4 regions of the Paenibacillus sp. BR2-3 genome follow, and region 2 is predicted to be linked to each of the others. Evidence: riboswitches for the same ligand, from Rfam matches in the RefSeq annotation. Region 2 holds a riboswitch; each other region holds the start of a gene.
What was found. Region 2 has a riboswitch for cyclic di-GMP ahead of PaeBR_RS02875 (transglutaminase-like domain-containing protein). Riboswitches for the same ligand answer to the same signal wherever they lie in the genome.
Positions count from the first base shown of each region.

Region 1: another riboswitch for cyclic di-GMP. It lies ahead of PaeBR_RS01720 (anti-repressor SinI family protein); the one in region 2 lies ahead of PaeBR_RS02875 (transglutaminase-like domain-containing protein).
Region 3: another riboswitch for cyclic di-GMP. It lies ahead of PaeBR_RS08640 (S-layer homology domain-containing protein); the one in region 2 lies ahead of PaeBR_RS02875 (transglutaminase-like domain-containing protein).
Region 4: another riboswitch for cyclic di-GMP. It lies ahead of PaeBR_RS10630 (thiamine pyrophosphate-binding protein); the one in region 2 lies ahead of PaeBR_RS02875 (transglutaminase-like domain-containing protein).

Region 1 is NZ_CP126311.1:353,072-361,157, reverse strand. Features, by position in the region: gene PaeBR_RS01750 (hypothetical protein) at 1-195, shown strand, start outside; gene nfsA (oxygen-insensitive NADPH nitroreductase) at 246-1,040, opposite strand; gene PaeBR_RS01740 (copper ion binding protein) at 1,141-1,341, opposite strand; gene PaeBR_RS01735 (metal-sensitive transcriptional regulator) at 1,401-1,742, opposite strand; gene PaeBR_RS01730 (diguanylate cyclase) at 1,908-3,746, shown strand; gene PaeBR_RS01725 (helix-turn-helix domain-containing protein) at 4,014-4,355, shown strand; gene PaeBR_RS01720 (anti-repressor SinI family protein) at 4,428-4,574, opposite strand; cyclic di-GMP riboswitch class I at 4,614-4,701, opposite strand; gene PaeBR_RS01715 (2-oxoglutarate dehydrogenase E1 component) at 5,255-8,086, shown strand, end outside.
Region 2 is NZ_CP126311.1:585,156-593,241, reverse strand. Features, by position in the region: rRNA gene PaeBR_RS02885 (23S ribosomal RNA) at 1-2,875, opposite strand, end outside; rRNA gene PaeBR_RS02880 (16S ribosomal RNA) at 3,134-4,691, opposite strand; gene PaeBR_RS02875 (transglutaminase-like domain-containing protein) at 5,054-5,863, opposite strand; cyclic di-GMP riboswitch class I at 5,877-5,957, opposite strand; cyclic di-GMP riboswitch class I at 6,029-6,109, opposite strand; gene PaeBR_RS02870 (class D sortase) at 6,221-6,880, opposite strand; gene PaeBR_RS02865 (GtrA family protein) at 6,921-7,325, opposite strand; gene PaeBR_RS02860 (glycosyltransferase family 2 protein) at 7,315-8,086, opposite strand, start outside.
Region 3 is NZ_CP126311.1:1,829,311-1,837,396, forward strand. Features, by position in the region: gene PaeBR_RS08625 (ribulokinase) at 1-1,432, shown strand, start outside; gene araA (L-arabinose isomerase) at 1,709-3,199, shown strand; gene PaeBR_RS08635 (sn-glycerol-1-phosphate dehydrogenase) at 3,289-4,470, shown strand; cyclic di-GMP riboswitch class I at 4,694-4,786, shown strand; gene PaeBR_RS08640 (S-layer homology domain-containing protein) at 4,831-6,819, shown strand; gene PaeBR_RS08645 (DUF6531 domain-containing protein) at 6,812-8,086, shown strand, end outside.
Region 4 is NZ_CP126311.1:2,235,071-2,243,156, forward strand. Features, by position in the region: gene PaeBR_RS10615 (ketoacyl-ACP synthase III) at 1-981, opposite strand, end outside; gene PaeBR_RS10620 (hypothetical protein) at 1,035-1,385, opposite strand; gene PaeBR_RS10625 (carboxymuconolactone decarboxylase family protein) at 1,572-1,940, opposite strand; gene PaeBR_RS10630 (thiamine pyrophosphate-binding protein) at 1,952-3,580, opposite strand; cyclic di-GMP riboswitch class I at 3,749-3,843, opposite strand; gene PaeBR_RS10635 (methyl-accepting chemotaxis protein) at 3,971-5,221, opposite strand; gene PaeBR_RS10640 (hypothetical protein) at 5,702-5,881, opposite strand; gene PaeBR_RS10645 (hypothetical protein) at 5,840-6,385, shown strand; gene serA (phosphoglycerate dehydrogenase) at 6,539-8,086, opposite strand, start outside.

The DNA.
Region 1 (8,086 bases), 230 kb from region 2:
GGATCACCGAAGACCAGCAATAAGCTGCGTATAATCAGAATTGGCGTATCCTGGGGTTCCATGGAAAGCCAGATTATATCGCCCAACTATGGCTATAATCAGCCGGATTTAAAGAACGAGCATATCCCTGAGTCGCTTATCCGTCTGGCTGTGGGGCATGAGCCGACAGAGTTATTAATTATGGATCAGCCTTGAGCTGAAAAAACCGCCCACAGTTATGGACTGAGGCGGTTTTTTCAACTGCATTATTTTTGCATAAACCCTTTGCTTTGCAAAAAATCCTTCATATGCAACCGAATCGGCTCCGCCAGTCGTTTGGCCATAATCGCCGACCAAGGCGTGTTGTTCACACCGCCGGTCCGTGCGGACAAGTAGGCTTGCATCTCTTCATCGTAAGCCTTAACCTGTTCCACGGTGGCCTTCGCATCATATCGTTCCCGGTGCAGCACGGCCTGCATCGGGAGGCGCGGACGCTGGCCCGGTGACCCCTCCGGATAGCCTATGCACATTCCGAATACAGGGTACACCAGCTCTGGCAGTCCCAGCAGCTCCGACACCGCCGCGATCTGATTGCGGATGCCGCCGATATACACAATTCCAAGTCCCAGCGATTCGGCGGCTACAGCGGCATTTTGGGCAGCGAGAGCTGCATCGACGGTGGCCACGATAAAATTCTCCATGGAGTCTTCGTAAGAATCAGCCCCCTTTAAATGCGGATTTGTGACCTGTCGCAGCCGGTACAGATCCGCACACCATACGAGAAATACCGGACACTGCTCGATATAGACCTGATTACCGGCCAATCCGGCCAGATCCGCCTTAAGGGCAGGCTCTGTAACCGCAATTACACTATATGCCTGCACGTTACTGGAGGTTGAGGCCATTTGCCCTGCTCCAATAATGGCAGCAAGCTGTTCCTCACTCAGCGGCTTCTTTTGAAACTGACGGATAGAGACATGCTTCATGAGCAAAGAGAGCGTATCATTCCCCTCTCCATCAGCGGCAGCATCAAGATTCCCGTCAGCAGGTTTCTCACTCACAGCGGTCACTCCTTATATTTTATTTAAAAAGAAAAGGCATAGTTGCTCCAGCGAACCTTCCGGTTCGACCCAGCACCATGCCTTACAGTCGTTAATCCATTTATACTACGTCATAGCCTTGATCTTCTATAGCTTCTTTGATAGTCCCAAGGCTAACCTTATTCTCGTCGAATTCTACTGCAACCGTCTTAGCGGACAGATCAACCTTAGCCGCAGCTCCAACATTACTTACAGCCTTCTCCACCGAGCTGACACAGTGTCCGCAGGACATTCCTTCAACCTTCAATACAACATTTGACATTATAGACTCCTCCTAAAAGTTTTATGGAGCATCGCTACCTGAAATTCTTGTGCGTTACTCTATTTCATTAATTTATTGACTGTAACCAGCAGTTCATCAATTACCTCATGCTCGCCAGCTTCAATCCGTTCAATAATACAGCTCTTCATATGACCTTCAAGCAGCAATCTTCCGACGCCGTTCAGCGCGGACTGGACCGCAGCGAGCTGATTAAGCACATCATCACAGTAGGTATCACGCTCAATCATACCCTTGATCCCGCGGATCTGGCCTTCAATCCGGTTGAGACGCTTCGACAGTCCATTCTTGAATTCAGCGGAATGATGACTCTTGAGATCAACAGAAGTATGGCAACCATTCCCGCCGGGTGAACCCGTGTGTCCTTCCTCATGTGTAGCCATGATCATCCTCCTTAATCCCAATATAATATACCCCCCATGGGTATGTCAAGCGAAGTCCGCTCTTTTCATAAATTCTTTGAGAAGTTTTCAGCCGCACTATGAATATTGTAAAAAATCCCTTAAAATAAACAAAACAATCTACCCGTATCGAGAGGATGAACACCAGTGCCCGGAAGCACTTCTGATAACAACAAGTGGAATTTGGGCTATACATACGTATATGCTGTCTGTATAACCGGCATCGCCCTATTACTGATTTACAATCAAGGAATCTTTCCGCACTATACCCCTTCCACTTGGGGATGGGTCTATGCCTTGGTCGGAGCCGCCGTCATTTTGGCCCTGCTTTCCTTCCAGCTGCCTCCGCATGGTAACGGAATGTCTTTGGATTCCTCCGTTTATTTGGCCTGCATTTTTGTATTCGGGCTGTCTTTCGCCTTAACGGTACTGCTCTTATCCTCATTCATTCTGTGCATTGTGAAACGCGATACCATCTGGTGGAAACATCTGTTCAACTTCAGTGTATATACGATAATGATAATGGCCACTTCCCTAACCTTCTCCGGTTTTGGGGGAAGCTCCGGTCCGCTGCTGAGCGGACTCCTTCATGCATATGCAATCAGCATGGCCATCTATTTCTCCTTTAACGCCTTACTGATTGCCCTCTTTTATTATATTGTGTTAAAAGCCAGCCTGCTCGATACGTTAAAAGGACTGATGCGGGACACCCTTCTCGCCTACCTGAGCACTCTGGTGTTATCCCTTGTATTGACGATTCTTGTCTATCATAACGGTATTGTCGGATTGGTTCTCTTCCTGTGCCTCAGTGTACTGCTGTCCTATTCGTTCAAACAAATGTTTACGATGTATCGCAGCATTGAGGAGCGGGCGAACAGGGATCAGCGTACGGGTCTCTTCAACCACAGCTATTTCGAGGTCGTGCTGGAAGAGGAAATACGTAAATCTCAAATGAACGGTGCAGCCCTCTCGCTGGCGATGATCGACATTGATGATTTCAAGAAATATAACGATCACTTCGGCCATCTAAAGGGCGACGGACTGATCGTCTTTTTGGCGGAAATGCTGAAGAATGAAACCACGGATTCGGAGATTATCGTATCCCGTTATGGCGGAGAGGAATTTTCGCTGCTGCTGCCTTCGCATGACACCGTTCAAGCCAAGAGTTTCATCGACCGTTTGCGAAAAACCCTCAACAACTCACTCTTTGAAGGTACGGAGATTTTTCCGCAGGGCTGTCTGTCCTTCTCTGCCGGCATTGCCGGCTACCAGCCGGATATTCATGATAAATCAGAGCTGGTGGAGCAGGCGGACCAAGCATTATATTATGCCAAAAAGCAGGGGAAAAACATGGTGCATATCTTCGGCAACCAGTCGCTTCTGGAGCAGGATATCGATTTCAGTCAGGAGGTACGCGACATTGAGCAGCAGCTCAACCTGTTTATGTACAAGGATCTGGAGACATTTAAGCATTCCAAGCGTGTATTCCGGTATGCTATGGATGTCAGCGAGCAGCTTCATCTGGACGCTCTCTCCAAACGGAAATTTACGCTGGGCGCCCTCATCCATGATATCGGCAAGCTCGAAATCCCTTGGGGTATCCTTAATAAGAAGGACAAGCTTGAGCCTGAGGAATGGGAAATGGTCAAATGGCATGTAACCTGGGGCAAAAAAATGGCGCTAACGAATGACAAATTCAAGGATTTGGCACCCTATATTGAACTGCATCATGAAAGATATGACGGTACGGGGTATCCGTACGGCTTTAAAGGTGAAGAAATTCCCCGCTTATGCCGGATGCTGACGATCATCGATTCTTTTGATGCAATGACAACGGAACGTCCATATCAGACTACAAAATCCGTGGATGAAGCGATTGTTGAATTGCGGGCCTGTGCGGGAAGCCAGTTCGATCCTGAACTCACAGAATTTTTCATCCGCTATATTGAATCCCGCGAACTCCGCCCCAAAGTGGCCTCGTTATAGAATACAACTCCTTTACTTCTCGGGTTGTCCTCATTCATTGCACAGACGGCCTCTTTTCTGTTTAAAAGAGAACGATTACGTTTATTAAGCAGAAAGATATGTAAAAGTGATGCCATGCGAGTTCCTCCAGTGATAAAAAATACCATACCGGCTTCTAAAGGTATACGCGGCATTCGATTACCCTGATAATCCCACTTCATTAGCCTTTGTCGGTTTAGAGGATATTTGCTATAATAATAGCAAATATCATGGAGGGGCGTTGTCATCATGTCAGAAAATTTGGGTCAACGCATCCATCAGCTCCGCCTGGATAAGGGCTTATCCCTATCCGAGCTTGCGGACAAGGCAAATGTGGCCAAATCATACCTAAGCAATGTCGAAAGAAACATTCAATCCAACCCTTCTATTCAATTTCTTGAAAAAATCGCCGGTGCGCTTGAAATTTCTATGCAAGATCTTCTCTATGGCGATCTTTCCGAGGATGAGGAAGGGTCTCTTGATGCAGAATGGTTCCGGCTTGTGCAGGAGGCCATGGCTTCCGGCGTAAGCAAAAAGGAGTTTAAGGAATTTCTGGACTATCAAAAATGGCGGATTGATCAGCAGAACTAGCAGAATCCGTAAAAAGTACAGCGGCAGACGCTGTGCTTTTTCGTATGTAGCACCATCATAACCCCTATCTCTTTACATCGCCTGTAAAGACTTCTCACTGAAGAACTGGCGAATCTCCTGGGCATTGATTCCCGCCTTTTTAGCCTTAAGGAGCAAGTAAACCCATTCCAGATCCAGATCTACCTCTTGTAGTTCTACGTTATCCCCCTGGTTGGACATATCCAAAAAATCTCCTCCTAAGATTCTGATTCTGAGTCCCCAGGCAGTCCAGCCATCATAGTAGTATTTCTACCTTAGACCTGTGACTTTGTGTCCCTGACTTTAGGCAGGTTTACCTTTTTCTGGACCCTTTATGTTAAGGGTCTGGCTTCAATTTTGATGAATATGCTCTCTGCAATAACATTATACAGAGATTATAAGAAAAAGTGTGTCGATTTGTGGGAATATTCATTCGTGAAGAGAAGAAAAAGAATGGCCGATTTTGACAAATGCTTGTACCAAACCTTTAATTAAGGGGAATTTGCGGGAAAAAATAGTGTTAGGTGGGCATATACTGTTTAAATTGACTGTAATAAGTTAATACCCCATTCTCAAATTTTGAAACCGCTTTTTTTAGAAATAAAACAGGACAATTGAATCATTTTGATAGGCCTCTAGATTCGATAGATAAAATTTATAATAGTTCTTCTGAACGGCCTCCTGATCTATACCGTTTTGCGAACGGATTGGACGAAAGTATGAATTGATTACGCGCACTTAAAGTAGCACAATAGGAGGGTGGCAATAGCATTAAAATGCTTTATGATTACTGTAGATTGAAAACGCAAACATCGCAGCTCCGAATAGCGTTAAGCATTCAGCGCTACATTTTGGAGTTCATCCGTTAGGAGGATGTATTCATGGCAGCCAAAGAGCCCTATAACGAATCCATTTGGAGTAAGTATTACGGACCCAACTTGGGGTATATTCAAGAGAAGTATGAGCAATTTGCCAATGATCCGGCTTCTGTAGAAAGTAATTACCGTGAACTTTTCACTGTATCCGGCCCTCCCCCCCTGACTCCGGATTCCGAACAAGCTCCGCCGTCCGTAGTTTCAGGAGACCCCGAGTGGCTTAGAAAAGCGGTAAGAGCATCCAAACTGATTGCCAATATTCGTATATATGGCCATATGGCCGCCAATATTGACCCGCTGGATCGCGAGCATAACTCCATGACGAAATGGCTTAATCCGGAAACTTATGAGCTTACCCGGGAGGATCTGATCGCTCTGCCTGCCTCGCTGATTTGGGAGAATGCGCCGGCTGATGTTCTCACTGGATGGGACGCCGTTCACCGGATGCGTCAGGTTTATACACAGACTATAGCTTATGAGTTCGGGCATGTACACGACGAGCAGGAGCTAAGCTGGCTGAACAGTCAGGCCGAATCAACAAGCTCTCCCTCTCCTCTGAATAACACAGAACGCAAGGACCTGCTCAAACGGCTGATACAGGTAGAGCAGTTCGAAACCTTTTTACACAAGACCTTTGTAGGTCAAAAGCGATTCAGCCTGGAGGGCAATGATGCACTGGTTCCCATGCTGGACGAAATCGTACGTGCTGCTGCATATGACGGTGCTGAGCATATATTGATGGGCATGGCCCACCGTGGACGGCTCAACGTGCTTGCTCATATTTTGGGCAAACCCTATGATATTATTTTCTCTGAATTCCATCATTCTCCGAACAAAGAGCTGTTCCCCTCCGAGGGGTCAATGGGTATTAACTATGGCTGGACCGGTGATGTGAAGTACCACCTGGGTGCAGACCGGGCGGTCCGTGAAGGTGAAACCGTGCGAACCCGGCTGACGCTCGCAAATAATCCCAGTCATTTGGAATTCGTCAATCCGGTTGTGGAGGGCTTTACCCGGGCAGCTCAGGAAGACCGCAGTACGCCTGGAATGCCTATATTGAACACGAATAAAGCAATGGCGGTACTGATGCATGGGGATGCCGCTTTTCCGGGCGAAGGTATTGTGGCGGAAACCTTGAACATCGGCAAGCTGAAGGGTTACCAGAATGGCGGAACGATCCATATCATCGTCAACAACCGGATCGGCTTTACAACAGAAAGCGAGGATTCCCGGTCTACCCATTATGCAAGCGATTTGGCTAAGGGGTATGAAATTCCGATTGTGCATGTCAATGCGGATGATCCTGAAGCCTGTGTTGCTGCCGTTCGTCTCGCCAGCGCCTATCGTAATTTGTTCAAGAAAGATTTCGTTATCGATCTGATCGGGTACCGCCGCCACGGACACAATGAAATGGATGATCCGGAAACTACCCAGCCTATCGTTTATGGCAAAGTGCGAAACCATCCGACCGTTCACAACATTTACGCCGGGCGTCTGATCCATGAGAAAGTCACCACCCAAGACGAAGTGAAGGTATTAAATACCGAGGCAGAGAGCATTCTGCAGGAAGCTTATGATAATATGAAAGAAGGCAAACACAAGAACACGGAGAGCAAAACGGCCGTTCCTGTTCAAACCGGAGACTCCGGTTCGCGTTCCACAGCCGTAACCTTAAGCAACCTGCGCGAGATTAACCGCCAATTGCTGACCGTGCCGGATGGCTTTCAGGTCTATCCGAAGCTGCACCGTATTTTGCAGCGCCGCAAGGATGCTTTAAATGAAGGAGAAAAGGTGGATTGGGCGCTGGCGGAAAGCCTCGCATTCGCAACCATTCTTCAGGACGGCACACCGATTCGCATTAGCGGACAGGATTCACAGCGCGGAACCTTTGCACATCGCCATCTCGTCCTGCATGACAGTGAAACGGGAGCGTTATTCTCTCCATTGCACCTGCTGTCCGGATCACAGGCATCGTTTGCAGTATACAACAGCCCGCTGTCCGAAGCATCGGTACTCGGCTATGAGTATGGCTATAACGTCTTCGCGCCCGAGACCTTCGTCATCTGGGAAGCGCAGTACGGCGATTTCGCCAATGCTGCACAGGTTATTTTTGACCAGTTCATTGCCGCTGGACGCGCCAAATGGACGCAGCGCAGCAATCTGGTCATCCTGCTTCCGCACGGCTATGAAGGACAGGGTCCGGAGCATTCCAGCGGCCGGCTGGAGCGTTATTTGCAGCTGTCGGCAGAAGAGAACTGGACTGTGACCAATCTGACCAGCTCGGCGCAATATTTCCATCTGCTGCGCCGTCAGGCGGCATTATGCGGGCAGGGGAACGCTCGTCCTCTGGTTATTATGACACCAAAGAGTCTTATCCGTAATCCGCGCAGCACCTCCGAGGGAGTGGAGCTGGCTGCAGGCCAATTCCAGCGGGTACTGGCAGAACCGCTGCTGGGCCAAAAGCCCGGCGAGGTGAAACGCTTGGTTGTATGCAGCGGCAAGGTTGCCGTTGACCTGCAGACTGAGCTGGAGTCAGCGCGTGATAAGGATTGGTCCTGGCTGCATATTCTCCGGCTGGAGCAGTTGTATCCTTTCCCGGAACGCGAGCTGGCAGCACATCTGGGCAGCTTCACTTCGCTTCAGGAGATCGTATGGGTACAAGAGGAACCGAAGAACATGGGCGCCTGGAGCTACGCTGAACCCCGTCTGCGGGCTATCGCTCCGTCCCACACCAGCGTTCAGTATATTGGCCGTCCCGAGCGTTCCAGCCCGGCAAGCGGATATGCAGATGTTCACAGCTATGAGCAGCGGAGAATTGTCTCGGAAGCCCTGAAGTTA
Region 2 (8,086 bases):
CACCTCCAACCTATCTACCTCGTCGTCTTCAAGGGGTCTTACTGACTTGGGAAATCTCATCTTGAGGGGGGCTTCACGCTTAGATGCTTTCAGCGCTTATCCCGTCCGTACGTAGCTACTCAGCCATGCTCCTGGCGGAACAACTGATGCACCAGCGGTACGTCCATCCCGGTCCTCTCGTACTAAGGACAGCTCCTCTCAAATTTCCTGCGCCCACGACAGATAGGGACCGAACTGTCTCACGACGTTCTGAACCCAGCTCGCGTACCGCTTTAATGGGCGAACAGCCCAACCCTTGGGACCTACTTCAGCCCCAGGATGCGATGAGCCGACATCGAGGTGCCAAACCTCCCCGTCGATGTGGACTCTTGGGGGAGATAAGCCTGTTATCCCCAGGGTAGCTTTTATCCGTTGAGCGATGGCCCTTCCATGCGGTACCACCGGATCACTAAGTCCGACTTTCGTCCCTGCTCGACTTGTTGGTCTCGCAGTCAAGCTCCCTTATGCCTTTGCACTCTTCGAATGATTTCCAACCATTCTGAGGGAACCTTGGAACGCCTCCGTTACTCTTTAGGAGGCGACCGCCCCAGTCAAACTGCCCGCCTGACACGGTCCCCGCACCCGCTTAGGGTGCCAGGTTAGAACCTAGATACGATCAGGGTGGTATCCCAACGTCGCCTCTGCAGAAGCTTGCGCTCCTGCTTCCCTGGCTCCCACCTATCCTGTACAGATCGTACCCAAATTCAATATCAAGCTGCAGTAAAGCTCCATGGGGTCTTTCCGTCTTGTCGCGGGTAACCTGCATCTTCACAGGTATTAAAATTTCACCGGATCTCTCGTTGAGACAGCGCCCAAGTCGTTACGCCATTCGTGCGGGTCAGAATTTACCTGACAAGGAATTTCGCTACCTTAGGACCGTTATAGTTACGGCCGCCGTTTACTGGGGCTTCGGTTCACAGCTTCGGATTGCTCCTAACCGCTCCCCTTAACCTTCCAGCACCGGGCAGGCGTCAGCCCGTATACTTCGCCTTGCGGCTTCGCACAGACCTGTGTTTTTGCTAAACAGTCGCTTGGGCCTTTTCACTGCGGCCCCCTCGTGCTATTCACACTACCGGGGCACCCCTTCTCCCGAAGTTACGGGGTCATTTTGCCGAGTTCCTTAACGAGAGTTCTTCCGCGCGCCTTAGAATTCTCTTCTCGCCTACCTGTGTCGGTTTGCGGTACGGGCACCTTCTCCTGGCTAGAGGCTTTTCTTGGCAGTGTGAGATCATGACCTTCGCTACTGTAATTTTCGCTCCCCATCACAGCCCAGCCTTAATGATGTGCGGATTTGCCTACACATCAGCCTCACTGCTTAGACGGACATCCATCAGTCCGCGTCACTACCCTCCTGCGTCACCCCATCGCTCATAGCGGATTACGGTGGTACAGTAATTTCAAACTGTTGTCCTTCGACTACGCCTTTCGGCCTCGCCTTAGGTCCCGACTTACCCTGAGCGGACGAGCCTTCCTCAGGAAACCTTGGGCTTTCGGCGGATCAGATTCTCACTGATCTTTTCGTTACTCATACCGGCATTCTCACTTGTGTACTCTCCAGCGCTCCTTACGGTACACCTTCAACGTATACACAACGCTCCCCTACCCCAGATACAACCGTATCTAGCCATAGCTTCGGTGGTGTGTTTAGCCCCGTTACATTTTCGGCGCAGAGTCACTCGACCAGTGAGCTATTACGCACTCTTTCAATGGTGGCTGCTTCTAAGCCAACATCCTGGTTGTCTGTGCAACTCCACATCCTTTCCCACTTAACACACACTTGGGGACCTTAGCTGATGGTCTGGGCTGTTTCCCTTTTGACAATGGATCTTAGCACTCACTGTCTGACTCCCGGCAATAAGTAGATGGCATTCGGAGTTTGACTGATCTTGGTAACCCTTGCGGGCCCCGCAACCAATCAGTGCTCTACCTCCATTACTCTGATGCCGAGGCTAGCCCTAAAGCTATTTCGGGGAGAACCAGCTATCTCCGAGTTCGATTGGAATTTCTCCGCTACCCCCACCTCATCCCCGCATTTTTCAACATGCGTGGGTTCGGGCCTCCAGTGCGTGTTACCGCACCTTCACCCTGGACAGGGGTAGATCACACGGTTTCGGGTCTACGTCCACATACTATGTCGCCCTATTCAGACTCGCTTTCGCTGCGGCTCCGGCTTCTCACCTTAACCTTGCATGTTAAACGTAACTCGCCGGTTCATTCTACAAAAGGCACGCCATCACCCATAGATCGGGCTCTGACTTTTTGTAAGCACACGGTTTCAGGTTCTATTTCACTCCCCTTCCGGGGTGCTTTTCACCTTTCCCTCACGGTACTGTTTCACTATCGGTCGCCAGGTAGTATTTAGCCTTAGCAGATGGTCCTGCTGGATTCATACGGGGTTTCACGTGCCCCGCACTACTCGGGATCCGTCTCGGAGAGAACACAGTTTAGGTTACAGGGCTTTTACCTCTATCGCGGGCCTTTCCAGACCTCTTCACCTACTGAATTCCTTTGTAACTCCATGGGAGACGTCCCACAACCCCCAGGCGATAAATCGCCCAAGTTTAGGCTGTTCCGCGTTCGCTCGCCGCTACTGACGGAATCACTATTGTTTTCTCTTCCTCAGGGTACTTAGATGTTTCAGTTCCCCTGGTCTGCCTCTATCTCTCCTATGTGTTCAGAGAGAAGTAACTGCGAATTACCACAGCTGGGTTTCCCCATTCGGACACCCCCGGATCAAAGCTTGCTTACAGCTCCCCGAGGCAGTTTCGTTGTTCGCCACGTCCTTCGTCGGCTCCTGGCGCCTAGGCATCCTCCGTGTGCTCTTATTAGCTTAACCAAACTTTTTCCCGCTAGGGAAAATAGTTGACCACTAATAGTTTTAAACTTGATCAATTGCTTGACACAAGCTTTAGCTAAAAGATGTTCTAAAACGCAAATTCGTTTCGGTATCCAGTTTTCAAGGATCAAGTTTCTTGCATTTGAGAGCTTAAACTCTCAAAACTGAGCAACGAGTGAGTGTTCGAACCTAAGGTTCTTATAGAAGCTTACGCTTCCAGATTTGAATGTCACCATTGCAGGTGACGATTCTCCATAGAAAGGAGGTGATCCAGCCGCACCTTCCGATACGGCTACCTTGTTACGACTTCACCCCAATCATCTACCCCACCTTCGGCGGCTGGCTCCCTTGCGGGTTACCCCACCGACTTCGGGTGTTGTAAACTCTCGTGGTGTGACGGGCGGTGTGTACAAGACCCGGGAACGTATTCACCGCGGCATGCTGATCCGCGATTACTAGCAATTCCGACTTCATGCAGGCGAGTTGCAGCCTGCAATCCGAACTGAGACCGGCTTTGCTGGGATTGGCTCCACCTCGCGGTTTCGCTTCCCGTTGTACCGGCCATTGTAGTACGTGTGTAGCCCAGGTCATAAGGGGCATGATGATTTGACGTCATCCCCACCTTCCTCCGGTTTGTCACCGGCAGTCACTCTAGAGTGCCCAGCCTTACCTGCTGGCAACTAAAGTTAAGGGTTGCGCTCGTTGCGGGACTTAACCCAACATCTCACGACACGAGCTGACGACAACCATGCACCACCTGTCTTGGGTGCTCCGAAGAGGGACACTATCTCTAGTGTTTTCACCCAGATGTCAAGACCTGGTAAGGTTCTTCGCGTTGCTTCGAATTAAACCACATACTCCACTGCTTGTGCGGGTCCCCGTCAATTCCTTTGAGTTTCAGTCTTGCGACCGTACTCCCCAGGCGGAGTGCTTACTGTGTTAACTTCGGCACCAAGGGTATCGAAACCCCTAACACCTAGCACTCATCGTTTACGGCGTGGACTACCAGGGTATCTAATCCTGTTTGCTCCCCACGCTTTCGCGCCTCAGCGTCAGTTACAGCCCAGAAAGTCGCCTTCGCCACTGGTGTTCCTCCACATATCTACGCATTTCACCGCTACACGTGGAATTCCACTTTCCTCTTCTGTACTCAAGCCACCCAGTTTCCAGTGCGACCTCAGGTTGAGCCCAAGGTTTAAACACCAGACTTAAATAGCCGCCTGCGCGCGCTTTACGCCCAATAATTCCGGACAACGCTTGCCCCCTACGTATTACCGCGGCTGCTGGCACGTAGTTAGCCGGGGCTTTCTTCTCAGGTACCGTCACTCTCATAGCAGTTACTCTATGAGACGTTCTTCCCTGGCAACAGAGCTTTACGATCCGAAAACCTTCATCACTCACGCGGCATTGCTCCGTCAGGCTTTCGCCCATTGCGGAAGATTCCCTACTGCTGCCTCCCGTAGGAGTCTGGGCCGTGTCTCAGTCCCAGTGTGGCCGTTCACCCTCTCAGGTCGGCTACGCATCGTCGCCTTGGTGAGCCGTTACCTCACCAACTAGCTAATGCGCCGCAGGCCCATCCCTCAGTGACAGATTGCTCCGTCTTTCATTCTCTCTTCAGGAGAACAAAGAAATTATCCGGTATTAGCTACCGTTTCCGGTAGTTATCCCAGGCTAAGGGGCAGGTTGCCTACGTGTTACTCACCCGTCCGCCGCTAAATCCTATTGAAAGCAAGCTCCCAATAAAACTCCGCTCGACTTGCATGTATTAGGCATGCCGCCAGCGTTCGTCCTGAGCCAGGATCAAACTCTCCAAATTGGTATTTAGAAAGAGCGATAGCTCATTTTGAAACATCTGACGAGAATTTACATTCTCATTTTTGGATTTCACTTTCATAAAATCCCACTCACTCGTTGTTCAGTTTTCAAAGATCAAGTTCTCGTTGTCGGTCATTAATGCCTCACCAGCAACTCTTATAATATATCACATTGTATTGAGGAGTGCAAGCTTTTTTTTCGAAATAACTTATTTCGCTAATCACTTCGCTTATTTCTTCTCCAACAACGCTTACTTATAATACCCCATCCTCAGGGGTAAAAGCAACCCTATCAGCAAAATAAAAACAACCTGCTTAATTATTAAGCAGGTTGTCCATTAATTGAGTTAAATTTCAACAAGTATTAATAAACTTTAGCAGTCGTGTATTTATTCGAGCTTTTGATCAGCGTTGCAGTTTTCTTGTTCTTGATCAATCCAGCGTCTACAGTCGTGTCAATGGTTACCCATTTGCCATTCAACAGCACTTCATTCCAGGCATGATACTGACTGACATAGCTCGTGTTCCCCATAACCAGTTTGGTTGGAATATCTACACTGCGAAGCATTGCGGCAAATAAGGAGGAATAATCGTAACAAATACCTTTTTTGTCCGTAAGAGTATTATCTATATTAGGGATGTAATCACTGGATACTGAACTCGCTAAACCATAATCATACTGCACGTTCTTAACGATGTAGTTATAGATGGCTTTCACTTTCTCTTCATCTGTTTTCTTTCCTTGTGTCAGCAGTTGAGCTCTTTGAATGGCTTTATCCGAGGAACTCCATTTAATATTCTGAACGGAATTCAGATATACAACATTAGTGTTGCTTAAGGACAACTGTACCATTGCAGAGTAGACCGTTCTGTATTTGTTACCCGTAGTGTTCTCAAGAACAGTAACCTTATAGGAACCATTTCCTTGTTGAAGTGGAAAACGTTCATTTTGTTGAGAAGAGAACAGATTATAGGTGTAGCTATTATTGTCCTTAGTAATCATCAGCTTGGTGCGTTTGTCTTTCGGCACTTCGTATTCAATTCCGATTACACCCTCCGTAAGCTTCGAGGTATTCAACCAACTGGAATCGGTAGTTGCAGCATCTGCTGTAGTCACCTGAACAGAAGTGGCCACTACAAATAGCGTTAATAACATAAAATAAACCTTTTTCAAGGATAAAACTCCTTTCGGTAGCTGGCTGCCATCCTTACGGGAAGGCCCTTTAGCTTTGCGTCCCTAACTTTCGTCAGGTTTGCTATTATCGTATAAGCTCTATCTTTGTACTATTTAGTAGAGTCTGATAGAAATAGACTTGAACAAACAAAAAAAAGCCCTTCATTCGGTAGCTGGCTGCCATCCTTACGGGAAGGCCCTTTAGCTTTGCGTCCCTACTTTTCAATAGGTTTGCCGTTATCGTGCTTAGCTTTTATAGTTAATATATTACCATATTTTCGCAATTACTCAATAGTAAAGTAGATAGATTTATTTTCATATTATTAAAATTATGATAGTTCAAATTTATCATATCTTTCAGGACAATTTGGCATGCACTATAAGCCGATGTGTCGGATTTACGAGCGGATCACATGTTATAAGGGTAAGAATCTTATCTTTATTGTTGCCGTTCAGAACAGAAACGTCGGTTGGCTCCACCACTGAAATATCATAAACCTCGTACTCATAGACTTGGTTCTTTGTTTTTACAGTAATAATGTCTCCAATGGCTACTTCATTCAATCTGTTGAATAATCTTCCGGTCGTTCTGGCCCTGTGTGCAGCTATAGCTGCATTGCCGATCTGACCGAGGGGGGTTGTTTCCTGCATATGTGCGGCGGCATGCTTCATATTGGCTTTCGTAGCCCCCTCCAGCACAGGCAGCTTCAGGTTTATTTTATTAATTTCAAGGAGTGCAATAACGTTATCGCCCATTTCCGGCCCGGCTGCGGTTGGACTGTCCCCTGCAGTCTGGGCTTGCTCGTCCAGAGCCGATTCATCCGCAAGCAACTGAGCAACCTTGGCATATCTGCTTTCCAGATCAGCATCAGCCGTGGGATTTGCACTATCATTGTAGCTCTGTTCCGCGTCTTTCAACAGCTGGCTTTGCTGCCAATCGTTATACCACTCATTAGCCTTCGGATAGAGCAAGATCAAAATACCGCCAAGTATAAGCAGATAGGAAAACTTACGCATAATTCGCACTCCCTTCTATTCATAAGCTCATACTATCCTTTCAAAAAACCCATTTCCGGCTTCCGAAGAAGTTAATAATTACTGTAATAAACGTAACCATAACTTTAGCCATCAAAACTTGAACCCCGAGCTGATCTGTCAAAAGACGCATAAGCAGCAGCGAGATTCCCAGCACGGCCAGATTCAGCGCAATAAATTTCAGCAGCTGCGTCCGGTCGAACCCTTCCTGACTGACACGTTCCCGATCCCGAAAGGTCACTTTTTTGTTAAGAATAAAGCTGTTGGCCGTACCTGCACTGTAGGAAATGACCTGAGCCACCGGATAGAGCATCCCTATGGAGTGCAGCAGTGTAAATACAGCAAAATCAATCAGCGTGTTGAGCAGGCCGACCGCATTGAACTTCAGAAATTGAATGAATCCGGTGCGGAGGCTTTTATCGGGCATAAATATCGTCCTTCCGGTCATCCTCAAATTCTCCATTACGGTACCCCGCCGTCTCACGCACAATATAGAGCGGTCTGTCTTTGGATTCGTCGTAAATCCGGCCGATGTATTCACCAATGATCCCAAGCAGCATAAGCACAATGCCGTTAAATAGCAAATTGACACCTACTATTGAAGTCCAGCCCGGAACGGTCCATGATGTGAACAGCCTCTGAAACAATACAAAGAACAGGTAAATAAAACTGGTTAAGGAAAGAAAGAAACCAATATAGGACGCGATCTTCAGCGGCTTATGTGAAAAAGAGGTGATTCCGTCAAGCGCAAAGCGGATCATTTTTTTTAGCGGATATTTTGTCTCCCCGGCAAAACGCTCCTCACGCACGTATTCGACCGCCGTCTGGCGGAAGCCCACCCAGCTCACCAGTCCCCGGACGTAACGGTTTTTCTCCTTTAATCCTCTAAGAACATTACACACTTTCCGGTCAATCAGGCGGAAGTCCCCTGTATCTGTTGGAATATCCACGCTCGTCATGCTGCTTAGAAGCCGGTAGAAGAGTTTTGCCGTCACTTTTTTGAAAAGAGTCTCTCCATGGCGCTTCAGCCGCTTCGCATACACGACCTCATAACCTTCCTTCCACTTCGCAATCATCTGTAATATTACCTCCGGCGGGTCCTGAAGGTCGGCATCAATGACAACAACCGCCTGGCCTTCCGAATAATCCATGCCTGCGGTTATAGCTACCTGATGTCCGAAGTTACGG
Region 3 (8,086 bases), 1.2 Mb from region 2:
CGATCCTGCGGATGTAGTGGGATTGGGTATTGATTTTACCGCGTGTACTATGCTTCCGGTGAATGAGAATGGAGAACCTCTCTGCCTGCTTCCGGAATACCAGGAGAATTCGCATAGCTGGACCAAGCTGTGGAAGCACCACGCCGCTCAAGATGAAGCCAATGAAATCAATCGCATCGCTGCTGAGCGTGGTGAGAGATGGCTGCCGCGTTACGGAGGCAAAATTTCCTCCGAGTGGATGATGGCCAAAGTATGGCAAATCCTGAATGAAGCTCCCGAAATTTACGAGGCTGCCGATCAGTTTCTCGAAGCTACGGACTGGGTCATTTCGCAACTCACAGGCAACATAGTCCGCAACAGCTGCACAGCAGGTTATAAAGCGATTTGGCACAAGGCAGACGGATACCCGGACAAGGAGTTTTTCAAAGCCCTTGATCCCAGGTTAGAGAATTTGACGGATACGAAGCTGCGCGGGGAAATTGCTCCACTTGGAACAAAGGCCGGGGAGCTTACAGCGGAAATGGCTGAATTGATTGGCCTTGCTGCCGGAACAGCGGTAGCCGTTGGTAATGTGGATGCGCATGCGGCCGTACCGGCTGTGGGTGTGGTTACACCGGGCAAGCTCGTTATGGCGATGGGCACCTCGATCTGCCATATGCTGCTTGGCGAGACCGAACGTGAAGTTGAAGGCATGTGCGGCGTTGTGGAGGACGGCATCATCCCGGGCTATTTCGGATATGAGGCGGGCCAATCGGCGGTTGGCGATATTTTTGAATGGTATGTAGAGGAAGCTGTTCCGTCCTATGTGACTAAGGCTGCTGCTGAGGAAGGTGTAAACGTTCACGAATGGCTGGAAAAACGGGCGGCGGCATATAAGCCGGGTCAAACCGGTCTGCTGGCCCTCGACTGGTGGAACGGCAACCGCTCCGTACTGGTGGATACGAACCTGACCGGCTTATTGCTGGGCTGTACGCTTTTGACGAAACCGGAAGAAATCTACCGCACACTGCTTGAAGCGACCGCCTTCGGTACCCGTAAAATCGTGGATGCTTTCCATTCGAACGGCGTAGCTGTTGATGTATTGTACGCCTGCGGCGGACTTCCGCAAAAGAACCGTCTGCTTATGCAAGTCTATGCAGATGTTACAAATCGCGAAATCAAGGTGGCCGCTTCGAAACAGACTCCGGCTCTGGGTGCAGCGATGTTCGGCGCAGTTGCAGCGGGCGCAGACAAAGGCGGATATGATTCCATTGTGGATGCGGCAGAGAAAATGGCCCGTGTACGTGAAGAATCCTACCTGCCCATACCGGAAAATGTAGCTGTCTACGAGAAGTTGTTCCAGGAATACTCCAGACTGCATGATTATTTCGGCCGCGGCGAGAACGATGTCATGAAGCATCTTAAAGCCATTAAGGAAGAAGCGACACTGTAGTATTTTCATATACACATCTAAATAAAACGAACAAAAGAATTATATGATAAAAAGGTGAGAGTATCGGAGGGGAAGTTTGGAACTGTAGGAGCGATAGCGACCGCCTTTGTCCCCGGATGTTTACCGCAGCAAGCGGTCTGATCCAAAACATCTGGGGATGGGCAGCGGCCGGAAGTCCAAACATTCCCCGTAGTTACGGGTAACACCCCATAGCATAGGTCAATATCTTTAGTTCATCTTATCTATCATCCATTCATATATTTAGGAGGAGATTATATGTTAACTATTAAACCTTATCAATTTTGGTTCGTAACAGGCAGTCAGCATTTGTATGGCCCGGAAACCATTCAAGAGGTAAACGATCATTCCCGCCAAATTACGGAAGGTCTGAATACGGATGAGTCCGTTCCTTTTGAAATTGTGTTCAAGCCGGTTCTGACCACAGCGGATGAAATCCGTAAGATGGCTATTGCTGCTAACAGTGATGAAGCTTGTGCCGGTATCATTACCTGGATGCATACCTTCTCCCCGGCCAAAATGTGGATTTCAGGCCTGTCTCAGCTGCGTAAGCCGCTTTTGCATCTGGCTACCCAGTTCAACCGCGATATTCCTTGGGATTCCATTGATATGGATTTCATGAATACGAACCAATCCGCTCATGGTGACCGTGAATACGGCTTTATCGGTGCCCGGATGGGTATTGCCCGCAAGGTTGTAGTTGGATATTGGGAAGATGCCAAGGTCAGATCACGGATCAGCGGGTGGATGAATACTTCGGTTGCTTTTAATGAAAGCCAAACGCTGAAAGTAGCAAGATTCGGTGACAACATGCGTTCCGTAGCTGTAACTGAAGGAGATAAGGTTGAAGCTCAGATTAAGCTGGGCTGGACTGTTGACGGATATGGGGTCGGGGATTTGGTGGCACGTGTGGATGCGGTTACTGAAGCTCAGGTAGACGATTTGATGGCAGAATACGCGGAGGCTTATGATTTTGCCCAAGGCGGTGAAGGGGATGGCCCAGTTCGGGAATCTATCCGCTATCAGGCCCGGATCGAGATCGGACTGAGAACCTTCCTAGAAGAAGGCGGTTATACAGCATTCATTACTACTTTCGAAGATTTGCACGGACTCAAGCAGCTTCCGGGTCTTGCAGTACAGCGCCTAATGGAGCAGGGTTATGGGTTTGCGGGTGAAGGCGACTGGAAGACAGCAGCTCTTGTTCGACTAATGAAGATTATTGCCGGCAACAAAGGAACCTCCTTCATGGAAGATTACACCTACCATCTGGACCCGGCTAATGAGCTGGTGCTGGGCTCGCACATGCTGGAAGTTTGTCCGACGATTGCCGTGGATAAGCCAAGACTGGAAGTGCATCCGCTCGGTATCGGGGGCAAGGAAGATCCGGCCCGTATGGTATTCAATGGACGTTCCGGCGCAGCACTTAATGCATCCATTATCGACCTGGGCAACCGATTCCGCCTGCTTGTAAATGAAGTGGAAGCTGTGGAACCGACGGAAGCTATGCCGAACCTGCCGGTAGCGCGTGTGCTCTGGAAAGTGGAGCCAAGTCTTAAAGCGGGTGTGGAAGCATGGATTCTTGCCGGCGGTGCGCATCACACAGGGTTCTCTTATGTAGTAAGCATTGAACAGCTACTCGACTTTGCCGAAATGGTTGGCATCGAATGTGTGGTTATCGATAAGGATACGAACACACGTGCATTCCGCAACGAGCTGCGTCTGAACGATATCGCCTGGAAGCTTGCCTAATCGTATAAATATTTCAGAAGAAACGGGTACCGTCCTCGATCAGGTGCGGTACAGCCGTTTCTTCCTATATGGGGAGGAAGGAATTTTATATGTCCAACATACTGGAGAGAATTCGGGCCGCAGCAGCGGAGATGGATGGGGGGTCAGCCTCTGCCCTTCCGCAAGTGATTGTTGTCGAGTCAGGTGCAGTGAAACTGGTTGTACCGTTTATCTCGGAGAAAGGTTGGCAGGCACCCCTGCTTGTTGCGGATGAACATACGTACAAGGCTGCGGGTGAGAGGGTGAAGCTGGTAAGCGAGAGTTCAGGCATCCCGCTCCAACTAACTCTGATTCTGCCAAATGCGCAGGGTGATGTGATTGCGGACGAAGCCTCGGTGGTGCAGGTTCTTTTGGCCATACAGCATCATAAAAGTGATTCTGTCATTGTGGCAGGTTCAGGGACACTGCATGATATTGCCCGCTATGCAGCATACAGCGCAGGAATCCCGTTCGTATCCGTTCCGACTGCGCCTTCAGTGGACGGTTTTACCTCGAATGGATCGCCGCTTATTATCCGCGGTAACAAGATTACAATTCCTGCAGCCGGTCCGGTGGCTATTTATGCCGATACGGATATTTTGCGGGAAGCACCCGCGGCGATGATTGCTGCCGGGTTCGGAGATATGCTGGGCAAATACACCTCATTGTTCGATTGGAAGTACGGGCGACTGACGGCGGAAGAGCCATACTCAGCTGTGGTAGCAAGCATTACGGAACAAGCGCTGCTCGCTTGTGTAAACCATGCAGAAGAAATCGGCGAGCGGTCCGAACGCGGGATTTCCGTGCTGACAGAGGCCTTGATAGAGTCCGGCCTGGCCATTCTGCTGTTCGGACAATCCCATTCTGCATCGGGGGCGGAGCATCATCTGTCCCACTATTGGGAGATGGAGTACATTCGTACAGGCAGAAGACAGCTGCTTCATGGAGCCAAGGTCGGCGTTGCCTGTGCGGAAATATCAGCCCTGTATCATGAGCTGGCGAATAGTGTGGAGTTGGAGGGCGTCGGGCAAGGGGAGGCCGTGCGCAAAATGATCGGGGAACTTCCGCAGCGTGAGCGGATTCGGGAGCTGCTGCGAACCGTTCACGGGCCGTCAACCATAGTTGAACTCGGGGTAGATCAAGAGCTGCTGCGCAGAAGTCTCGCGGAGGCTCATCTGATCCGCATGAACCGGCATACCTTGCTGCGGGCGCGTAACGAGGGGAAACTGGGCGCTGGAACTAGGGAATCATAAACAATTATTATCAAACAAAAAGACAAACCGCCTCATTTCTACAGGTTTCTACCGTAGGGAGGGGCGGTTTTTAGTTGTGAGAACTACTTATTACCACAAGGGGAGGGGCTTTGTCGTTATTTTATGAAAATACTATGGTAATAATATGTAGAACTGTGTATAATTTTGGAAGCAGCAAGACTTATTGACTATACATAAAGCACTATTAATGGGAAACCAAGTGCTTGAACAAAGGCAAACCCGTACGAAAGTCGGGGACGCAAAGCCACGGGCCTACCGTCATGATCAATCATGACCAGGCAGCCGGGTTACTCAAGAGGCTTGGTTTTTTTGTTGTTATTTTTAAGGGGGAGAAACATGATGAGCGTATCGAGAAAATGGATGGTTGGGTTACTAGTCGCAGGATTAATGGTAGGAGTAATCCCTGTAGTACAGAAGGTATCAGCGGAAACGGTCTATACCTACAAAGACGAATTATCTACGTTTACTGTCGAGGGAAGTAATGTTCAGATGTTCGGGCCTCACGTAGTTTGGCGGTCCAAAGCCGCAAATTATGCGGGGCAAATCTATTACGGGAATAAGGATACTAATACAACAGTTGCAATAACTAAGCACGGTAAACTCACGGATACGCCAGCCGTAGGTGTTAATGGAAATGGAGATCCAATAGTCGTATGGGCGGATAAAAGAGACCTAAGCGGCGGTGCCAGTAATTTTAACTGGGACATTTATAGCTACAATGTCAAAACGCGGACCGAAAAAAAGCTGAATGTAGATGTAGGGGAGCATGTTACCCCTTCCATAGAAGGTGATTATGTGGTCTGGCAGACAAACCCTAAATACGAGATGCATTTATATAACTTGGCAACCGGTATAGTGAAAGACCTGGGATTAGGACGAAACCCGGTGATCCGAAACGGACGTATTGTCTACAAAGGTGGGATGGACGACGATCTATATGAATACGTCATATCATCCGAATCTAGCCATAAAATTCTTGATCTACCTTATACCTCTTACGTGGAGCGCTTTGTATTCAATGGAAAAGAAGTCCTATGGAAGCAGCGTGATCTTGATGGGTACGGAAAGTACACGTACCTAGATCTGGAAGTAAACAATCCCCTGCCGATTGACTTGACGCCACCGGTGGCGCAGAGCAGGAACGAGTATATAGAAATGAGCATTTCGAACGGATCGGCTGTCTGGTTGGAAGCTACCGGGGACAAGGCGACCGTGCGGGGTGCGGATCTACAGACCGGTAATACATATAGTTTGGGTGTTATTAAGTCGTCTCAGTTCATCGGCTTTAATGGAGAAGAGTTTGAGCTAGTTAACGATAACCGTCTGGTTAGCCGGGAAATCGTGAGAAGTGAAGTCAATGCTCCGACAACAGCTGCACCTTTGGCGGAAGGGGAACTTATAGGCCCTAACGGAGGAGTGATGGCAGGTGGAAAATCCATACAGCTCGTGTTCGAACCGGGGACGTTCGGTAAGGATGCAAGAATTGAATTAAACAAAAGCACAACGATTCCAACCATCCAAACTAAAGGTATGACTTGGCTCGGTACCGCATGGAAATGGACTTCTGATATAAAGCTTGTTAAACCTGCTTCGCTCACCTATGAATTAGAGCAATCTCTTGCAACAGCCAATCGTGCCAATCGGACGGGTATTTACCGATATAACGAGGAAACAGGTCAATGGATCTATACCGGCGGAACATTCGATACCTCCTGGCGTACGATCCGAACTCAGGTTCAAGATCCGGGTGTGTACGGAGTGTTTGTTTATGAGCCTTCATTTACTGATATAAAAAGCCACTGGGCGAAGACAGAGGTGGAGGTATTGGCATCCAAATGGATCGTAAACGGTATGAGTATGAATCGATATGAGCCCGGCCAATCCGTTTCGCGTGCCCAATTCGCCAAGATGCTCGTTGAAGCAGCAGGTTTCAATGGACAAACGACGGGAACCGTATCTTTCAAGGATGTACCCGCTGGTCACTGGGCATCGGATGCAATAGAGTACGCAGCTGCGGCGGGTTGGATCAAAGGTTATGAAGGAAGTTTATTTAAGCCGAACGCCTCCATTACTCGTGAGGAGATGATGGTTATGTTGACAAACGCCGCCTCTCTGCGCAAGGAAGAGCAAAGTGAAGTTTTGACCTCTTACTCCGATGCTGGAAAGGTCCATTCATGGTCTAAGTTGTCCGTGCAGGCTGCCCTTAAGAGTGGTCTTGTACAGGGGAATGGTGATCAGTTAAATCTTGGGGCTACATGTACACGAGCTGAAGCCGCAGTTGTTATTTACAGATGGTTAGTGAAGAAAGGGGTGATTTTCAATGGATAATGATAGGCCACAGAAAAGCGTATGGAGAAGGGGGAATCGTCTTGGACTGATAGGGAAATGCATACTAGCATTTCTGATTGTCCTGACCGGATTGCCATTATTGCCGAATCAAGAGCTCCCGAGGGCTTATGCGGAGACCTCGCTTCAGATCAGTCCAATTACCCTCAGTTCAGTATACGGTGGACAGACGCGGGTGAATTTTAGATTCGACGATCCGGATCCAACAGATAACACGCAGGAATCGCATGATACAGTCATCAGTTTAAAACGTAGCGGTTCCACTGTGGCAACGCTGAATTCTAATAGTTATCCTACCGAAACGAGTAACTACTATTATTGGAACGGACTGATAGGCAGCAACCCAGCACCGGAAGGCGACTATCAAATTCAAGTCACGCCAACCCGTTTTCCCAATAACGGCAATTCCGGGAGTGTACAGATTCTCAATCCTAATCCACCGCAGCCCAAAGGCTTGGAGATAATCCGAGACCCGGAAAGCGGCAAGTATATTATCCGCGGCATTGCGGAGATCGGCACCAAGGTAGAGCTTAAGATGAAACTGATTCAGAGGGTTCGCGACAATACGACCTTCGATGACGAAAAAGTGGAGACCCTCGTTACGGGAGTTCCCGTGAAGCCGCGAACCTCATCTTGGGCACTTAACATACCTGCGGATGCTTCCTATTTCACGAATTTTCCGGAACGATCCGATAATCCACCGGCTAAATATATCGGAGAGTGGGAAAAGCAAATAGAGCTTCCGGCTTATAAAATTGCGGAGATTCAAGCCTTTTCTATAAGGGATTTTGATAGTAAACGTTCGACAGGCTCCGAGAAGTTGAATGTGCTTAAATACACTGCTCCTGCATGGGGTATTAACTGGGCCGTCGTAGCCAGCTATTATTATGGTGTAGATGAGAAAGATGCAATCGTACAGATGATCAGTGAAATTGCCAAATTCAACGGCTTCCCGGTCGAGGACTGCAACGATCAGGTCTGTTATGGTCCAATTGATGAGGGAGTTAACCTATGGATTATGAACCCGAAGCATGCAGGTGAAATCGGTCACGAGGATGACGACCGGATTCAAGAGGAGTATGCGAACCGGAACGGACATCCGTTGCCGGCAGCGTTCGATCCAGTCAACTTGGCTACGGGAGATTTTGTTTTCAAGCAGACAAACATCAGCTTACAAGCAGTCATGCCGCTTGACATGTCCCTTACCTATCACAGCCGAGACAAGTATGACGGGGATTTTGGGGTTGGC
Region 4 (8,086 bases), 1.6 Mb from region 2:
AACGAAAGCTACATTTTGCCAGCCGGCACCAACCGTCCAAAACAATACTTTATCACCACGTTCAATTTTTCCGGTGGTCACAGCTTTGTGAAGGGCAATAAAAGGGCTGCTGGTGGAGGTATATCCAAACTCATCACCTATGTATACTGCTGCATCTTTATCGATGCCGACTTTTTCGGAAACGGCAAGAATATTAGGAAGTGACAGCTGTGAGAAACAGGCTGCTTTAATAGATTCTGGTGCAATATCATTGTTCGACAGCAGGGTTTGGATAGATTCAGATGCAGCACCAACACAGATTGAATCATCGAAGGGAATAAACTTAACATTGAACTCCCCGGTGTTCACTCCTGTCTTGCCCAGCTTAGCCAAGCCTTCAGCAGGAAACAAGGAATTACCATAGACACAAGTGTCTGTCTGGTAAATAGAATCAATGAACCCTGTCGAATTCTCATCACGTTCCAAAATGACTGCCGCAGCAGCATCACCGAAGTTAGCATAATAAACGGGATCATTCTTGTCGGCATGAGGTGCAACGTGATCGGAACCGATGACCAGAGCGCGCCGGATTCTGGGATTTGCAATCATTTGGCGGCTAACCTGTTCAATTGAAGCCGTCATTCCGGCACAGTTGGCGTTACTGTCGATACATATCGCATGGGATGCGCCGTTAATTAATCGGTGGATCATTAATGAGTTCGTAGGAAAGATATATTCAGGAGTTTGAGTCGCATAGGCGATAAGGTCGATATCTTCTCCGGAAAGTCCGGTTTTCTCCAAAACATTGCTGGCGGCCTCAAAAGCCATTGTCAGGGAGTTCTCGTCCTCATTGTCAATGCTGTAGCGGGTTTCACGACCTAAGGCCGTCAAAAGTCCACGGATATCAATACCCTTTTCATCAAAATGCTGAATGAAAAAGTCGTTCCCAATCTTGTTGCTTGGATGATAAATATCGATGTCCTTAATACGAATCCCAGCCATATAATTCCTCCTAAAATTACGAGCATGCTTAACCTAAAACCCGCATTAATGGACTAGACACTTACCGTAGAAATGATCTCTAAATTCTCAATTCCAGCCTTACGACCCAGTCGGGACAGCTGCATTTTAAGGATAGGATTATTCTCAAGTGTGAGTTTTACTTTTACGAAACCGTCGCTTTTAAACATGATGAAGCACCCTTCAAGCAGAGGAACAACATCAGCTGAGGTTACATTAAGTTTTCTGCAATCAATTAGGAGTTCGTAGTCGGCAGGATTGATAGGACTAATTGTTTGTTTATAGGCCTGAATGGATTTTGTGCCGTCCTCTTCTGAGAAAGTACCTTCCAGCTCGATATTCATTACCTTGTTAGCTGAATCCGTCTTTAAATTAAATTTCCCCATTTGTGCATCTCTCCCATTGTTAATTGTTTTAAAGCATGCCAATCTTTATATCCGCTAAAACTATTTATTAACGTCAATTTTCGACATTAACCTTTTATTTTTGGGATATTTTAACTCTATTATTTCATATATTTCTCAAATATGCAATGTAAAAGTCGAAAAATGTATTAAAATGTCGTGAAAGATTTATTGGATTTCATCAAGTGTAGAGAGTAGGACATTAAAAGCACTAATCACTCTTGGTGCTCCTACACAAGGGACTAAATGCAATAACGTGCCTTTGATTTGTTCAATAGTGATCCCGACACGAAGCGCCATGATATAGTGAACTCCCAGTTGGTCAAACTGTCCCATTGTAATTAAGGAAGAGATGACCGCGATTTCCTTCCAGTCATTGCCGATGGTGTTGCGCTGAAAAATATCACCATAGGCGTTTCCCATTATATATTCAGCCAGATCGGGAAAATGCTCTTTAATCGGAGCCAAGGCTTTAGCGCCATAGTCTCCGGAAAGATTAGAAAAGTGGTCCAGGCCATTCATAACATTGTCGCTCATATGTACCTCCTCTAGAGATTTAGTGTACGGTGTGCGGTTGGGGGGACTTCGTCACGGTCAGTTAACAATTCGATGACGGCCACAGCATTCAAAGCGACAGCTTCTCTAATTGCTGAAGCAAATTGTTCTGCAGTCTCACACTTAAAGCCGGTAGCGCCCAATGATTCAGCGAATTTTACAACATCCATAGGTACTTCGAATATAGTCCCATCATTTCGGCCTGTAGTTTTCTCCATACCTTTTAGCGCCATATCCAGTTGCATATTATTCACAACGATAAAGATGACAGGGATATCTTTACACACGGCTGTATTAATCTCTGTCCCCAGCATCATAAAGCAGCCGTCGCCTGTGATGCAGAAAATCGTTTCAGCGGGTGAGGCCACCTTGGCTCCAATGGCCATGCCGATCGCATTGCCCATGCAAGCAAAGTAAGCATCAAAAACCAGGCTGCCTGGTTTCTTCACCTTGTACCATTTGACAGCATTGAAACCGTGACTTCCATCGTCGACGAACACTGTATTATTATAAGGGATTAGATCACTCATAGTGCTTAGTACCGATGCCAGTGAGAGCTTGGGGAGGACAGGGAGCTCTTCCGTATAATCTACAGGCACGGTTTCGCGTTTAGTAACAGTGTCAGGATTAATATTATTGATATACAGCCTCAGGTTTTGGCGAAGATCTCCGGTTACCTGTATGGTCTTGGAGGTTAATATTTTTCCGACAAAGGTAGGATCGCTGTCAAACTGAATCAATGTCGCCGGATGATTCTCCCGCCCCAGATTACAGATGGTCATATCGCTTAACCGTGATCCCAGAACGATATATAAATCACTATGGTTCAGTAGATCTTCACCGTGTTTGCATCCCCCGACACCGATCGGACCGTGATACAACGGGTGATCCCAAGGAATAGCTCCTTTACCTCCAGGCGAGGTCACGATAGGAATATTAAAGATTTCAGCTAATTGAATCAGCTCCACATGGGCTTCAGACCGATTAACACCTTTACCGGCAATAATTAAGGGATTAATGGAGTTATTAATGGCCGAAATTACACGATCAATGTTAGCAAAACTTACGAGGAATTCCCGCTCCGGGATAATAATATTGCATTCTTCAAGCCGTTCCGTCTGAACATCAAAAGGTAAACAAAGATGAACAGGTCCACGCTTGCCGCTCAGTGCAATTGAAATCGCATGATTAAAAATGGTGCCGAAGTGGTCGCCGCGTTCAACAAGCTTACTAAACAATGTAGCAGGTCTGAACATCTCTGCCAGATCAGCAAGATAAGAGGACGAATCCTGGCATTGTGGAATTCCTAGTTCTTTAATGGACTGGTGACCGGTAATGAATAAGACAGGTAAGTTATTAGCTTTAGCATGCGCTGCTGCGGTGAGCAAATTAGTGCCTCCTGGGCCAGAGGTACCAAAAGCTACTCCGAGATTTCCGGTTTTTAGAGCGTAACCGGAGGCTTCGAACCCGGAGCTTGATTCATGTCTCCCAGGGATAAACTCAATTCCATAATCCACCATCTTTAAAGCTGCAGGACAAATAGATTTACCTATGATTCCAAAGGCATGGGTTACTCCGAGGTTACGTAGTGCTTCTGCCATGTAATCTGCGACTGTCTTCAAAAGTTACACCTCACAAGTGAATTTATGTAGATTAAATTATCGATCCATCGAATAGAAATCGTCAGACCTATAAAATTAAAAAAATAAAACCTGTGCTCAAATACAGAGCACAGGTTGGTAGCACAAATCGCCGTAGAGACCGCATAAATAATCCAGTCATTCTGGTTTTTCAGCAACCTGGCAGTCATGACCCCATTAATTACCGAGGCTGTAGATCCATGGCTTTGCGTCATTCTCTTTCGAGAATTTTGCCCATATAAATTTGTGAATTTCAAAGAAGAATAATTTTCCTTTACAATATATTCCTCGAGCACCTTTGTCAATAAAATTATACATAATAGCTCGAAATTTGACGAAGAATGTGAATAAATTAGGAAAATTAGATTCTATTTAAAACTTAAAGACATGGATAGTCTTTTGCAGTTGAAGTACGGAACGGGTCATAATTTCAGTTTCATCGGCTACCGCTTGAAGCGCATGAATTTGTTCGTTCATTGCCGCTGAAACTTCCTCGGTTCCGGCAGCAGTTTGCTCAGTGATTGCTGAAATATTTTGAATAGCGCCGGAGATTTTCTGCGCACTCTCCAGCATGCTGTCGCTTTCTGCAGAGAACGAAGAAATTTGCTCGGTTATATACTGAACACTTTGTACAATCTGGGCAAAAATCTGGGCGGTTTCAACAATCATCTCATTTTGTATTTGCACGACTTCTTCATTGATGGAGATATTCTCAATGGCTTGCTTGATATCATTCTCGATACTCCTTACGAGACCGAACACTTCTTTCGTGGAGGCGGTAGATTCTTCAGCAAGCTTACGAACCTCCTGGGCAACGACGGCAAAGCCTCGTCCATGTTCCCCGGCCCGTGCCGCTTCTATGGAAGCATTCAGCGAGAGGAGGTTGGTCTGCTCGGCAATCTCTGTAATCGTCTTTGTAATCATCGTTATGCCTTTGGCATTTTGGGAGAGGGCCTCGATGGTCTGCGCTACTTTTTCGGTAGCATCGATATTTTTCCGCATTCCGGCAGCTTGGGTATCTACAGAATGTCTGCCTTTTTCAACCAGATCCAGCGTATGTATTGAACGTTTGTTCATTTCTTTCGTTGAACTTGTGTAGTTGGATACTTTAGTCTCTATGTCTTTTATAGATTCCGCCATATCGGCAATATCAACGGATATTTCATTCGCTCCGAGAGCCAGTTCATTGGAGGATGAAGCGACTTGAGCCATTACAATTTTCAAATCCTGATTCTTATTCTCTATCCCGCGGCTTGCATCCGTTACCTGGCGGGTAATCTGTGAGGCTTCTGTAAGGATTTTCTTGAGTTTATCAATCATACTGTTGAACGAGCGGCTTATATCGCCCATAGAGCCTGTCTCATCAGCTCTGGAAGTAAAGTCTCCTTTCGCGATCGTGTGCGAGATATTGGAAATGTCGTCAAAGGATGATGTAAGCGTTCTCTCAATGTAGCGGGAAAGAGGGTATGTGAGACCGCCAAGTAAAGCTACCAGGATAATTCCTGCAAATGCTTTACCTATAATCAAAAATGCAATCAAAACAGGAACAGCGAACAACGCGGCAACCATAAAACATCCGGCAATGATTCTTTCTTTTAACGCAAGCTTGTTCATCCAGGCCATAACAAACAGATCCCCCTTAATTATGTTGACTATTGTAATATTATAGGTGTTTTTGGGAGCCGAGGTCTATTGTAAGAATTGACATAAATCATAAATCTTTAAAGTGGTATAAAAATAGGGGGTGTCCCATAAGCCATATAAATGGCTTTGGGTATCCCCGTTGTTTTTCGAGTAGGATGTACATTGACGCTTGCTGTGGACGCTCCGCGAACGGACCGTTGTTCCAATCGCTGTTGTCCCCAGATTTTATTTATTCTCCTTAGCGGTGAAAATCCGGGGACAAAGGCGACCGCTACCGCTTTTCCACAATCGTTCCGTCCTCTCCGCTGCTTTAAGCAGAAAAAGTTTCGACAATCCTCTTTAAAATCACAAAAAAAGAAACCGTCCTTTGGTAAAATGGAAGTACCACCAACCATCCTAAAAGGAGCAATTTCTCTGTACATTCTATATACCATAGACCAACTTTACCTGCCAATGGATTTAGAAGAAGATCTTCCACCCCATCACCTCGTTCGTGTCGTTAACGCCGCCGTAAATCGACTGGACGATACCATCTTTGACGCAGCCTACCCCGGCGGCGGCCGCGATAGCTACCATCCCAAAATGCTCACCAAAGTCATGATCTACGTCTACACCCAGCGCATCTATTCCTCCCGGCAAATCGCCAAAGCCATTCGGGAGAATCCTACTTGGAAAGCGAAGAGATCAAGGCCGTGGTTAAATACGGCAACTACCACAAAGAAAAGAGCAAGACATGGAAAGAAAACATTGGAAAGATGGAGAACTGGACGTACAACGAAGTCGAAGATACGTGGACGTGTGCGGCCGGAACAACGCTTCATTTTTGCTATGAGAGTAAGAAAACAATTAGATAGTGGATATGAACTCCGGCAACGCCATTACCGCAGTACCGGCTGTCATGGTTGTCCCCTGAAAGCCGAGTGTACAAAGGCTATGGGATATAGAATGTACAGAGAAATTGCTCCTTTTAGGATGGTTGGTGGTACTTCCATTTTACCAAAGGACGGTTTCATTTTTTGTGATTTTAGAAGGAGATTGTCGAAACTTTTTCTGCTCAAAGCAGCGGAGAGGACGGAACGATTGTGGAAAAGCGGCAGCGGTCGCCTTGGTCTCCGGATTTTTACCGTTAAGGGAAATAAATAAAATCTGGAGAGCACAGCGATTGGAACAACGGTCCGTTCGCGGAGCGTCCACAATAAACCAAGACCGTAATCCTACTCCAAAAACAACGAGGGTGTCCCTAGCCATTTACATGGCTTTTGGGACACCCCCCTATTTTTCTGGTGACTATAACGTCTACAGAAGGATAACTTCCTCGGCTGTGTTGATTTCCGGTAATCCGGCCAATTTCACAAGCACCTCAGTTGGAACGGCTTTGTCAACTGTCAGGAGCATGATTGCGGCACCGCCGACAATTTTGCGGCCTACCTGCATGGAGGCAATATTGACATCATTTTGCCCGAGCAGCGTACCCACCAAACCGATGATACCCGGTTTATCGTTATGGGAAATGAAGATCTGGTGACCTTCCGGAGCAATATCGACCGGGAATTTATTTAATTGCACGATGCGTTCACCGTACCCCTGCAGGAGTGTACCGGCAACCAGCTGTTCTTCGCCATTCTCTGTTTTCAAAGTAACGGTTAGAAGGTTGGTGAAGCCTTTTGTTTTGGAGGCTTGGGTTACGACCACGTTGACATCGCGCGTTTTGGCCAAATGCATGGAATTCACAATATTTACATCGCCGCCGAAATGACGGGACAGCACACCCTTCACGATGTAGCGGGTCAAAGGCTGTGTATCGACATCGGATAGGTCACCCGCATATTCAATATGAATTTCACGGACGGCTCCATTAGTAATTTGGGTGACAAAGCTGCCGAGCTTCTCTCCAAGATTGAAATACGGCTGAAGTCTTTTCATCACGCTTGGGGCAACCGCAGGGATGTTAACGGCATTGATAAACGGTTCATTCCGCAGAATGTGAAGCACCTGTTCCGAAACATCAATCGCAACGTTCTCCTGTGCTTCCACGGTGGATGCACCCAAATGCGGGGTTACGATGATTTTTGGATGCGACAGGAAAGGATGGTCGGCTTGTGGCGGCTCCTTCTCGAACACGTCGAAAGCAGCTCCGGCAACAATGCCGCTATCTATGGCTTCCACCAAAGCCAGCTCATCAATTACACCGCCACGGGCACAGTTGACAATGCGCATGCCTTTTTTCATTACCTCGAACTGCGGACGGGAGATCATATGACGGGTTTCCGGAGTTAATGGTGTGTGTACTGTGATGAAATCCGATCCCCGTACAATGTCGTCAACAGAGGCCAGTTTTACTTCCATTTTCTCTGCACGATCAGCTGTCAGGAAGGGGTCGTAAGCAAGGATGTCCATACCGAACGCTTTGGCGCGTTTGGCTACCTCACTGCCGATCCGCCCCATACCTAGTACACCCAGAGTCTTGCCGCGAAGCTCCACCCCGAGAAATGTTTTTCTATCCCATGTTCCCCCGATAGTCTTCGCATAAGCCTGAGGAATATGACGGGCCAAAGCCATCATCATGGCAAAAGCATGCTCACATGTCGTAATGGTGTTGCCATCCGGAGCATTAATAACTACAACACCGCGCTGGGTTGCTGCTTCAAGCTTAATATTATCTACACCTACACCGGCGCGGCCAATAACCTTCAGGTTAGTGCCAGCTTCAATGATTTTGTCCGTAACCGTTGTTTGACTGCGCACGAGCAGACCGTCGTATTCTCCGATGATCGCGATGAGTTCATCTTCGCTAAGTCCTGTTTTTTTATCTACCGTTACGTCCTTTGCATCCATCAATTGCTG